DNA from 3 places in the Afifella sp. YEN Y35 genome. Region 2 is predicted to be linked to each of the others. Evidence: predicted binding sites of a transcription regulator. Region 2 holds the regulator's gene; each other region holds the start of a gene.
What was found. Region 2 encodes LexA, which represses DNA repair genes until DNA is damaged. Its sites were predicted from a motif close to TGTTCNNNNTGTGTTCNG; they were not measured.
Positions count from the first base shown of each region.

Region 1: the regulator LexA is predicted to act here: its motif matches at 1,775-1,792, upstream of ACK8CP_RS12955 (ImuA family protein).
Region 3: the regulator LexA is predicted to act here: its motif matches at 1,387-1,404, upstream of ACK8CP_RS02875 (ATP-dependent helicase).

Region 1 covers NZ_CP180203.1:2,726,919-2,730,192, reverse strand. The annotation lists gene ACK8CP_RS12960 (DUF6504 family protein) at 1-968, opposite strand, end outside; gene ACK8CP_RS12955 (ImuA family protein) at 889-1,761, opposite strand; gene ACK8CP_RS12950 (putative bifunctional diguanylate cyclase/phosphodiesterase) at 2,077-3,274, shown strand, end outside.
Region 2 covers NZ_CP180203.1:1,293,769-1,297,042, forward strand. The annotation lists gene moaC (cyclic pyranopterin monophosphate synthase MoaC) at 1-149, shown strand, start outside; gene glp (gephyrin-like molybdotransferase Glp) at 146-1,351, shown strand; gene lexA (transcriptional repressor LexA) at 1,453-2,166, shown strand; gene ACK8CP_RS06275 (ComEC/Rec2 family competence protein) at 2,195-3,274, opposite strand, start outside.
Region 3 covers NZ_CP180203.1:604,152-607,425, forward strand. The annotation lists gene ACK8CP_RS02875 (ATP-dependent helicase) at 1-1,304, opposite strand, end outside; gene ACK8CP_RS02880 (GFA family protein) at 1,564-2,037, shown strand; gene ACK8CP_RS02885 (cupin domain-containing protein) at 2,096-2,755, shown strand; gene ACK8CP_RS02890 (PRC-barrel domain-containing protein) at 2,865-3,274, opposite strand, start outside.

The DNA of each region.
Region 1 (3,274 bases), 1.4 Mb from region 2:
TGCTCTGGCGCGCGGCTGGGCTTTGCCATGCGCACCGAGACGATGCCGGTGCTGCGATCGAGCCGGGTGACGTGAAGGTCGAGCCGCCTTGCTCCGTGCTGGCGTGCCTCCAGGACGGCGGTGAGATCCACGCAGAGACGCTCCACCGCCTGGGCGAGCCCCTCCGCCGTGATGACCGGCTCCACGAAGGAGAGTTTTGCCGAGACGAGCTCGGGCGGGATGAGGGGAACGAGCGGCTCGCGCGACAGGCCGAGCGCCTGATCGAGGCGCAGGAACACGTCATGGCCGAAGCGGCGGGTGATCGGCGCGCGTTTGACGCCGATGAGGTCGCCGATGCGCTCGAAGCCGAGCCGGCGCAAAGCCTGCGTCGTCTCCGGCGAAAGGCGCAGGGCCTCCACCGGCAAGGGAGCGAGCGCGCCTTTGAGGCTCTGCGTTTCGGCGATGCGGGTGCAGTCGGGCGCGGCAAAGCGGGCGAGCGCATGTGCGGCGCCGACGCTTCCGGCAAGCGCCAGCCTTGCCGTCAGACCGCGGCGGGCGAGACGGGCGGCGAGATCGGCGAGGAGATTGTCCTCGCCTTCGTCCGGATTGCGGCTCTGCCCTCCTGTCCTGGCCGCAAAAAGATGCGTGCAGCCGGTGACATCGAGAAGGAGCCCGTCCGGCGGGGACGGCATCACCACCGGGCTGTAGCGGGCAAGACACCAGGCGGCGAGTTTCGCAAGGCCGTGGGCGTCCGCCTTCGGTGCATAGTCGCGCAAGGTGAGGCCCGGCAGGAGGAGCTGCGCCTGCGTCGCCGCCATGCCGGGCTTCAGCCCATGCGCCAGGGCGGTCGCATCGACGGCGGCGACGAGGCGCTGGGCGCCGATGCGCGTCGTCAAGGCGAGCGGCGCCTCAGGCGGCAGATCGGTCGAGGTGAGGCGCATCCGCTCCGTCGCGAAGAAGGGCAGATACACCGAGACGACCCGTGCCATCGCAGGCCTCCGTAATGAAGCTCGCCGGATCGGCGCCCCGGCAGCGCATGAGATCGACACGCCAGCGCCCGCGCCCGATGCCGGCGACAGGATGGGCGGCAGAAGACGACGACATCAGCGGCAGCGAGGGGGCGGAGCGGATCCGCCAGCGCGTCGCGGCGGCCGTCGGCTCCGCCCCCGTCTGGCGATGCGGCCGGAGAAGCGTGAAGGCCGTCACGCCCTCGCTTTCGGCGGCAAGCTGCAGGCGCCTGGACGCGGTGAGGCCGAGCCGCGCCACCTCGCCGACGACGGCGGCAAGCCCCGCATGGTGCAGCCCCTCTTCCATGGCGGCGAGCACGTCGCGCTCGTGCCAGGTTTCGGCATAGATCACCCGGTCCGGATCGAGACCGGCGGCCGCAAGGCTCGGGGTGAAAAGATCGCGGGCCTTGAGGCACCACAGAACGGGGCCGGAGAGGCGGGCGAGGAGGCCGGCGAGAAACAAGGTGGCGGCGGCGATGTCTTCTGCGCCGCCGTTCCCGCCGATCTTTTCGATCCCGCCTGCTCCGGTTTTGTTCGTTTCTTCAAGGGCCTGGCGGTCGATCGGGAGGGCGGATCCGCCCCAGATCTCGTGCAGGGCGCCAAGCCGCAATCCCCCCTCCGGCAGATGCGCATCAATCGCCTCCGCCTCGAAGGCGAGCGCCGGCGCATCCGGGCGGGCCCCGGTCTCCAGGGCGCCCACTTCGCGGCGCAGCTCTTTGAGAACGGCCGCGCGCCAGCCCGCGCCGGACTCCTTGTCGTGTTGTGCTCCGACCATTGTGATGGGATCATGTTCCTATTTTGTTCTTATGGATTCCCGAGATGGCGAAGAGAGTCAAGACGCGTCTGTGGCGAGGCGCTGTGAAGAGGGGGAGATGAGGCGAGGCGGGAAAATCTTTCGTCGCGCCAGACCTGCGGGAAAGCTTCGCAAAAGCTCAGATGACGAGAATGTGAAGCTGGCTATGAACTATTCCATTCGCCAGACGTTCCCGGAGATGAAGATGCAGACAAGCGCTGACGATTTGACATAACGCTTCTGCAGCATGTGGTCCATTAAACCGCGATTGGTCAGAGGGTAGAAGAAAATATCATTATGGCTGCCGATGAAAAAGAAGAGGAGCGTCTGCGAGCGCTTCGTGAACTCAATATTCTGGACACGGCGCCGAGCGAAAACTTCGACCGCATCACCCGACTTGCGGCGCAATTTTTCGAGACCCCGATTTCGGCAGTTTCTCTTACCGATGTCGATCGGCAATGGTTCAAGTCGCGGGTCGGCTGTGGCCCCCAGATTCCGCGCGAGCATGCCCCTTGTGCCGAGGTGACGCGCTCGGGCGACGTGCTCGTCGTCCCCGATCTCGCCGAGGATCCGCGCTTCAACAAGAGCGTGCTCGTCGAAAACGGCGTGCGCTTTTATGCCGGCGCGCCGCTCGTCACCGAAGAGGGATTGACGCTCGGCTCCATGTGCGTCCTCGACACGGTTCCCCGTGAGATCGCTGAGGACGACGAAAAGGCGCTGCGCGACCTCGCCGCCATGGTCATGACCCAGATCGAGCTGCAGCATGCCTTCGGCCGCATCGACCCGGTGAGCGGCCTGCCCAACCGCCAGCAATTCACCGAGAATCTCGAGGACATGGCGCGCGATTTTGCCGGCGAGCGGCGGCTGGCGATCCTGCTCGATCTCGCGCCGCCGAACCAGATCGTCCAGGCGCTGCGGGTTCTGGGGCCGACCTATCTCGACGATCTGATGCGCCTGTCCGTCGATGCCGTGCGCAATCTGAAGGTCGAGGGCCATACGGTCTATCATGTGGGCGGAGCCCAGCTTCTCGCCGTGATCGGCGATGCGGACGAAGAAAGGGTCGAGGGCGAACTCGTCAAGCGGCTCAACATGCTCGTCGATTTCAGCCGCGGCAGGGGGGCTGCGAGCCTGAGCCACATGGCCTGCGGCATCGCCCCTTTCCTCCTCGGCGAGGTCAAGGCCGGCGACGTTCTGCGCGCCGCCCATCACGCCGCGCAGGATGCCCGCGAAACCGACCGCATCGTCGGCATCTATTCAGCCGCGACCGACGAAGAGCACAAACGCCGCTATGCCCTGATCGCCGCCTTGCACGAGCTTCTGGAGAGGGGTGGTGACGGGGAGCTGTCGCTCGTCTACCAGCCGCGCATCGATCTGAAGACCGGCCGGTGTTATGGCGCCGAGGCGTTGCTGCGCTGGCAGCACCCCGAATACGGGTCCGTGTCCCCGGCCGAATTCATTCCGCTCGCCGAACAGACCGACCTCATGCGTCCGCTCA
Region 2 (3,274 bases):
TCGAAATGGAAGCGCTCACAGCGGTTTCCGTCGCCTGTCTCACCATCTACGACATGGCGAAGGCCGTCGACCGGGCCATGACGATTGGCGATATTCGCCTGGAGGAGAAGAGCGGCGGCGTTTCCGGCGATTGGCGTTCCGACCCATGAGCCTGATTTCCGTCGAGGATGCCGTTGCCCGTATGCTCAAAGGCGTCACGCGCCTCGGGGAAGAGAGTGTCCCCCTGACGGAAGCACGCGGCCGGGTGCTTGCGCGCGATCTTGCAGCGAGACGTAACCAACCGCCGTTCCGTGCGTCTGCGATGGATGGCTATGCCGTACGCGCTGAGGATACGCCCTCAGGCGCATGGCTGCGCCAGATCGGCGAAGCACGCGCGGGCTACCATTTTGCCGGGATGCTCGGGACGGGCGAGACGGTTCGCATCTTCACGGGAGCGCCTGTCCCCGACGGGGCCGATGCCATCCTCATTCAGGAAAACGCCCGCGCCGACGGCGACCGCATCGAGGTTCTGGAGCCTGTGGCGTCAGGCCGACACATACGCGCCGCGGCCTTCGACTTCCGGGAGGGCGAGACGCTTCTTCATGCCGGACGCCGGATCGGAACGCGCGAAACTGCGCTTGCCGCAGCGATGAACCATGCAATCGTTCCGGTACGCCAGAGGCCAATCGTGGCCATCCTTTCGACCGGCGACGAACTCGTCGAGCCCGGAGAAGAGCCAGGCCCAGATCAGATCGTCTCTTCGAACGGCGCGGCGATTGCCTCGATGGTTGCGGCCTGTGGCGGTCTCGCACGGGATCTCGGCGTCGCCGTCGACGACAAACAGGCGATTGCCAATGCTGCAGCAGGCGCGGCGGATGCCGATATCCTGGTGGTGATCGGCGGCGCCTCGGTCGGCGACCACGATCTCGTCCAGCCGGCGCTCGCCGAACAAGGTCTCAAGGTCGATTTCTGGCGGGTCGCCATGCGGCCGGGCAAACCGGTCATGTTCGGTACGCTCGGGCGCACCCGGGTGCTCGGCCTGCCCGGAAACCCCGTCTCCGCCCTCATTTGCGCACTCGTCTTTCTGAAGCCTCTTATCGGGGCGATGCAGGGCGCCGAAGGCAGCGAGCCAACGCGCCTGTTGCCGCTTGCAGCAGCGTTGCCCGAGGTCGGCAACCGCCAGCAATATCTGCGGGCGCGCTTCGTCGAATGGCAGGGACGGACAGCCGTCACGGTCGCTGACGAGCAGGATTCGTCTCTTCTTGCGACGCTTGCCCGTTCGGACGCCCTCATCATTCGCCCTCCCTTTGCTCCGGCGGCCCGGACGGGCGATGTGGTTGCCGTCATCGATCTCGCGCAAGCCCTCTCGTAAACCCGCGCGCGGCCCCCAAGGCTTGTGGAACACGCCATGAACAGGTAGTGTGCGTTCGTGATTTGTACACGAGACGCGACTCGCATCGCGAGGGGACGGCAATGCTGACAAAGAAGCAGCTCGAGCTTCTGCTCTTCATCAATGAAAGACTGAAGGAATCGGGCGTGCCGCCCTCGTTCGACGAGATGAAGGACGCGCTCGATCTGAAGTCGAAATCCGGAATTCATCGCCTCATCACCGCCCTGGAGGAGCGTGGCTTCATCAAGCGGCTGCCGAATCGGGCACGCGCGCTGGAAGTTCTGCGCCTTCCCGACGCGGTCAATCCGAGTTTCGGGCGACCGCAGCAGCGTGGCTTCACGCCGAGCGTGATCGAAGGCCGGCTCGGCAAGGCGCCACAACCCGTTGAGGAAGAAGCGTTCGAAGAGAGTGAGCGAGGCGCGAGCGTCCCGGTCATGGGGCGGATTGCAGCCGGCGTTCCGATCTCCGCCATTCAGAACCAGAGCCATTCCATCGTCGTGCCGCCGGACCTCCTTTCGAAGGGCGAGCATTTCGCGCTCGAGGTGCGCGGCGATTCCATGATCGAGGCCGGCATTCTCGACGGGGACACCGTGGTCATCCGTCGTCAGGACAGTGCCGACAGCGGAGATGTGGTGGTGGCGCTGATCGACGACGAAGAGGCGACCTTGAAGCGTCTGCGCCGCAAAGGTGCATCGATTGCGCTCGAGGCTGCCAATCCCGCCTACGAGACCCGCATCTTCGGTCCGGACAGGGTCCGCATCCAGGGTCGCCTCGTGGGGCTTTTGCGCCGCTACTGAGCGCTTCTCAGCCTTTCTGGCCTCGACGTCATCTGAGTGCCGGCGACCCCTGCCACGGTCGCCGGATGGATGGGCGTGATGTGCGAAGTTCAAGGTGCGGAGCTACACCGTCCGGGTGTTTGCTCTCCATAAAAAGCGCGTGCGCTCCATGGGTGGCGAGCGCGGAGCGGTCGATGACGATGCGCGCCGCGCAATCTCTCGGCGCGCGCAGTTGCGTGACGATAATCTCGGCGCGGCGGCAATCTTCCGAAAAGGCCACCGGATCGGTGACGCGCGAGAGGGTCAGTCCTTCGGGCATCTCCAGAACGCAGGCTTCGGCGTCGCAACGAAAGCCTGACGTTCCCGCGGCTTCCGCCTCCGGCTCGCCCTCGCGCCAGACATCGTCAAGGAAAGAGCCTTGCCGCGCGCCAACGATTTGGAGGTGTCCGGCGACGTCACGGGCAGCAACCGCCCTCCCCGCCTCATCCACCAGAAGGTCGGGCCTGGCGCCGAGAAGCCACGCAAGCAGCGCCCCCAGCAAGAGTGGCGCGACGCCGTAGAGGCGCAGCTGCGATCGCCAGAGGCTGAGCCACAGAAGCCCGCCGCACATCAGAATGAGCGCGATCGCGGGAAACGGCGGGACGATAACGGTGGCGCCCGACAATGACGCTACGAAATGCGCCGAAGCGAGGACGAGATCGATGCCCCAGGCCATGACGGTCAACGGCACGGTTTCCAGACCGAACGGCATCGCAATCAGGCTGATGAGCCCCGCCGGCATCACGATGAGCGAGACGAGCGGCATCGCAATGAGATTGCCGAGGAGCGAGTAGGACGCGAGCCGTCCGAAATGGAAAGCCGCGAACGGCGATGTGGCCAGACCGGCGACGAGCGTGGTCAAGCCGACGGCACCGATCGCCACGACAGGCCTGCGGAGAAGTCGCATGAGCCCGCGGGCGGGTTCAGCAAGATCCTGGCGCGGACGGTCGCGCCAGGCTTCCCAGGCCGCCACCAAGGCGGCGACGGCCAGAAAGGACATCTGGAAGCCCGGTTCGAGCACACTCTCAGGCTGGAGCGCGACGACCACGAAAGCTGCAATCGCGAGGTTGCGCAGCGAGAGAGCAGGACG
Region 3 (3,274 bases), 690 kb from region 2:
GCATCGCGGATCTCCATGCGCTCGAAGAAGCGCGGGCCGCCTATGACACGATAGGGCAGGCCGAGCGTGACGAAGCGGTCTTCGAATTCGCGCATCTGGAAGGATGCCCGCACCAGGATCGCGATCTCATTGAGAGAGATGCCCTGGCGTTGTTTCCTTTCGATGTCTTCGCCGATCGAGCGGGCCTCTTCTGAGGAATCCCAGCCGGAGGCGACCATGACCGGCGCGCCCATCTCGTCGGTTGCTGGAAACAGCGTCTTGCCGAGACGGCTCTCGTTCTGGGCGATGAGGCATGACGCGGCGGCGAGGATATGGCCCGTCGAACGGTAATTGCGCTCCAGGCGGATCACCTTGGCGCCGGGGAAATCGTGATCGAAGCGCAGGATGTTGGCGACTTCGGCGCCGCGCCAGCCATAAATCGACTGATCGTCGTCACCCACGCAGCAGATATTGGCGCGCTCGCCTTCCGGACGCTGGGCGAGGAGGCGCAGCCAGAGATATTGTGCGACGTTGGTATCCTGATACTCGTCGACGAGAATGTAGCGAAAGCGCTGCTGGAAGCTTTCGAGCACATCGGGATGTTCGCGGAAGAGCCGCACGCACTCCGTCAGAAGATCGCCGAAATCGACTGCATTCAGCGTCTTCAGACGCTCCTGATAGGCGGTGTAGAGTTCGCGCCCGCGTCCGTTGCCAAAAGCGTAAGCGTCGGAATCCGGAATCTTGTCAGGCGACAAGCCGCGGTTCTTCCAGCCATCGATGAGGTTGGCGAGCTGGCGCGCGGGCCAGCGCTTGTCGTCGAGACCCGCGGCCTGGATCACCTGCTTCATCAGCCGGATCTGATCGTCGGTATCGAGGATGGTGAAATCGGAGCGCAGGCCGACGAGTTCGCCGTGGCGGCGCAGGATCTTGACGCCGATCGAGTGAAAGGTGCCGAGCCACGGCATGCCTTCCGTCTGTTCGCCGCCGATCAAGGCGCCGATCCGCACCTTCATCTCGCGCGCGGCCTTGTTGGTGAAGGTGACCGCGAGGATCTGCGAGGGAAAGGCGCGGCGTGAGGCGAGGATGTGCGCGATGCGCGTCGTCAGAACCCGGGTCTTGCCTGTGCCGGCGCCGGCGAGCACGAGAAGCGCGCCTTCCGTCGTCTCCACCGCATCGCGTTGCTCGGGATTGAGGCCTTGCAGGTAGCGCGCCGGAGCGGAGACCTGCGCCGCCTGGGCGCGGGCCGCGATTCCGCCCGGCCGCGGCGCGGGCGTCTGCGGGTCGAACAAGGGATCGTCGTGTCGGTCGGTGTTTGAATGGGTCATCAGGTTTCGATTCGCTTAAGCCCAAGATAGGGCAACGATCCCTGTCTTGCGAGGCGATGGCCTGGCTGCGGGATTGTACTGTTGTTCTTGTCTCGTTCTCTGCGTCTGCCGACCAAGTCGCAAGGGGGCTGTGCAAAAAAATGCGTGTTGCTTGCCTCAACTCTTGCTCATGATCGAACCGTGAGGATGGGGCCGACGAAACTTCCGGGCTTCTTCGTCGGCCCACCTCCTGCGAGGTTGAGGGCTTGGGGGGAAAGACATGCCTGTGGAACTTGAAGGGGGATGCTCCTGCAAGGAGGTGCGTTACCGGCTGACATCGCGGCCGATGTTCGTGCATTGCTGTCATTGCCGGGACTGCCAGCGGGAGACGGGCAGCGCTTTCGTCCTCAACGCGCTCATCGAGCGCGATCGGATCGAGCTTTTCAAGGCAGAGCCGGTCGTCGTGACGCTGCCGACGGCGAGCGGGCTTCCTCATGACGTCTATCGCTGCCCGAACTGCCAGATTGCGCTCTGGAGCGATTACGGACGCCGCGGAATCTTGAGCTTCCTGCGGGTCGGAACGCTCGATAATCCGCATGTGCTCGTGCCGGACGTTCACATCTACACGCGCTCGAAGGTCCCGTGGCTCGAATTGCCGGCGGATGTCCCGGCGTTTGAGGAATATTACGATCTCGAGGAGGTGTGGCCGACCGCCAGCCTGGCGCGCCGAGATGCGCTTCTCAAGACAGCCTAGCGAACTGATCTGCCTTCCTCTGCATTGGGGTTGAGAAACCCAAGAGCGGAGACATCGCATGGCAACGCACGATCTCGATCTCAGCGTCGCAGTCGAATCCTATGATTTTGAACCTTCGAGCGGCATTCCCAACAGCAAGCTGCCGACGCTCGTCTATCGTGGCGGTCTCGACGAGCCGGTCCGTATGGCCGGGGCGGCCGACACGATCCTGAAGCGGAATATGTGGCAGGGCGTTTGGGTCTGGTCGATCTATCCGTTCTGGCATTTCCACACCAAGGGCCATGAAGTGCTGGCGTGCGTGTGCGGCTCGGCACGCGTCGGGCTTGGCGGCGATGACGGTATCGAAACCGATCTCAATGCGGGCGACGTGGTCGTCATTCCCGCTGGCGTCGGCCACAAAAGACTGTCGGCAACGGAGGATTTTTCGGTCGTCGGCGCTTATCCGCCGGGTCAGGAGGGCGACATCAGCAAGCCCGAAGAGATCGATTTTGAGGACGCCAGGAAGAAGGCCGCAAGCGTGCCGCTTCCCGACACCGATCCGATCTATGGGCGGGAAGGTCCGCTCTTTCAGTATTGGAAAGCCGGTGCAGCGGAGATGGGCAAAGACGCCCCTGCGGAGCACGAAGAGTCTGCTGAAGGCGAAGAGGTGAGTGAGCCCTCTGAAATGCATGAGGAGACGAGGGCCACCGACAAGTCCGAGGCGACCGGCGAGAAATAGAACGAAGCTTGAGCGTCAGCCGCAACGCTCCGCAAAAACACCGCGCTCCCAAAAAAATGCCGCCCGCAGAGTGCGGACGGCATCTTTCGAACCCGAAGAGGGTTTTGGTTTAGTTCGACTGAGCCGGCTCGCCGGTCGCCGGGGCACCGCCGGTGCTGGTACCCATGCCGCCGCTCTCAGTCTGCGACTGCTGGGCCGCGGCATCAGCCTGCGCCTTCTGGTCGTCGAGGTCGACGAAGTCCGGAGCGGCTTCAAGCGCCTCCTTCGAGCCGTCGATCACGAGGTGCAGGTCGCCATCTTCATCGGTCTGCACGTCGATTTCACCGAACTTGACGGCGACATCTTTCTCACCGATGCCGAGGAAGCCGCCGACGCCGATGATCGCGCCGTCAACTCCGCCGTCCTTCGTGAAGAGGAGGTCGTTGATGTCGCCGACCGCCTCGTCGCTCTGATTGTAGACGGTCTGGCCGATATAGCTGCTTGCCTGGATCTGGTCTTCGCTCTGCTCGGTCAGGAAGA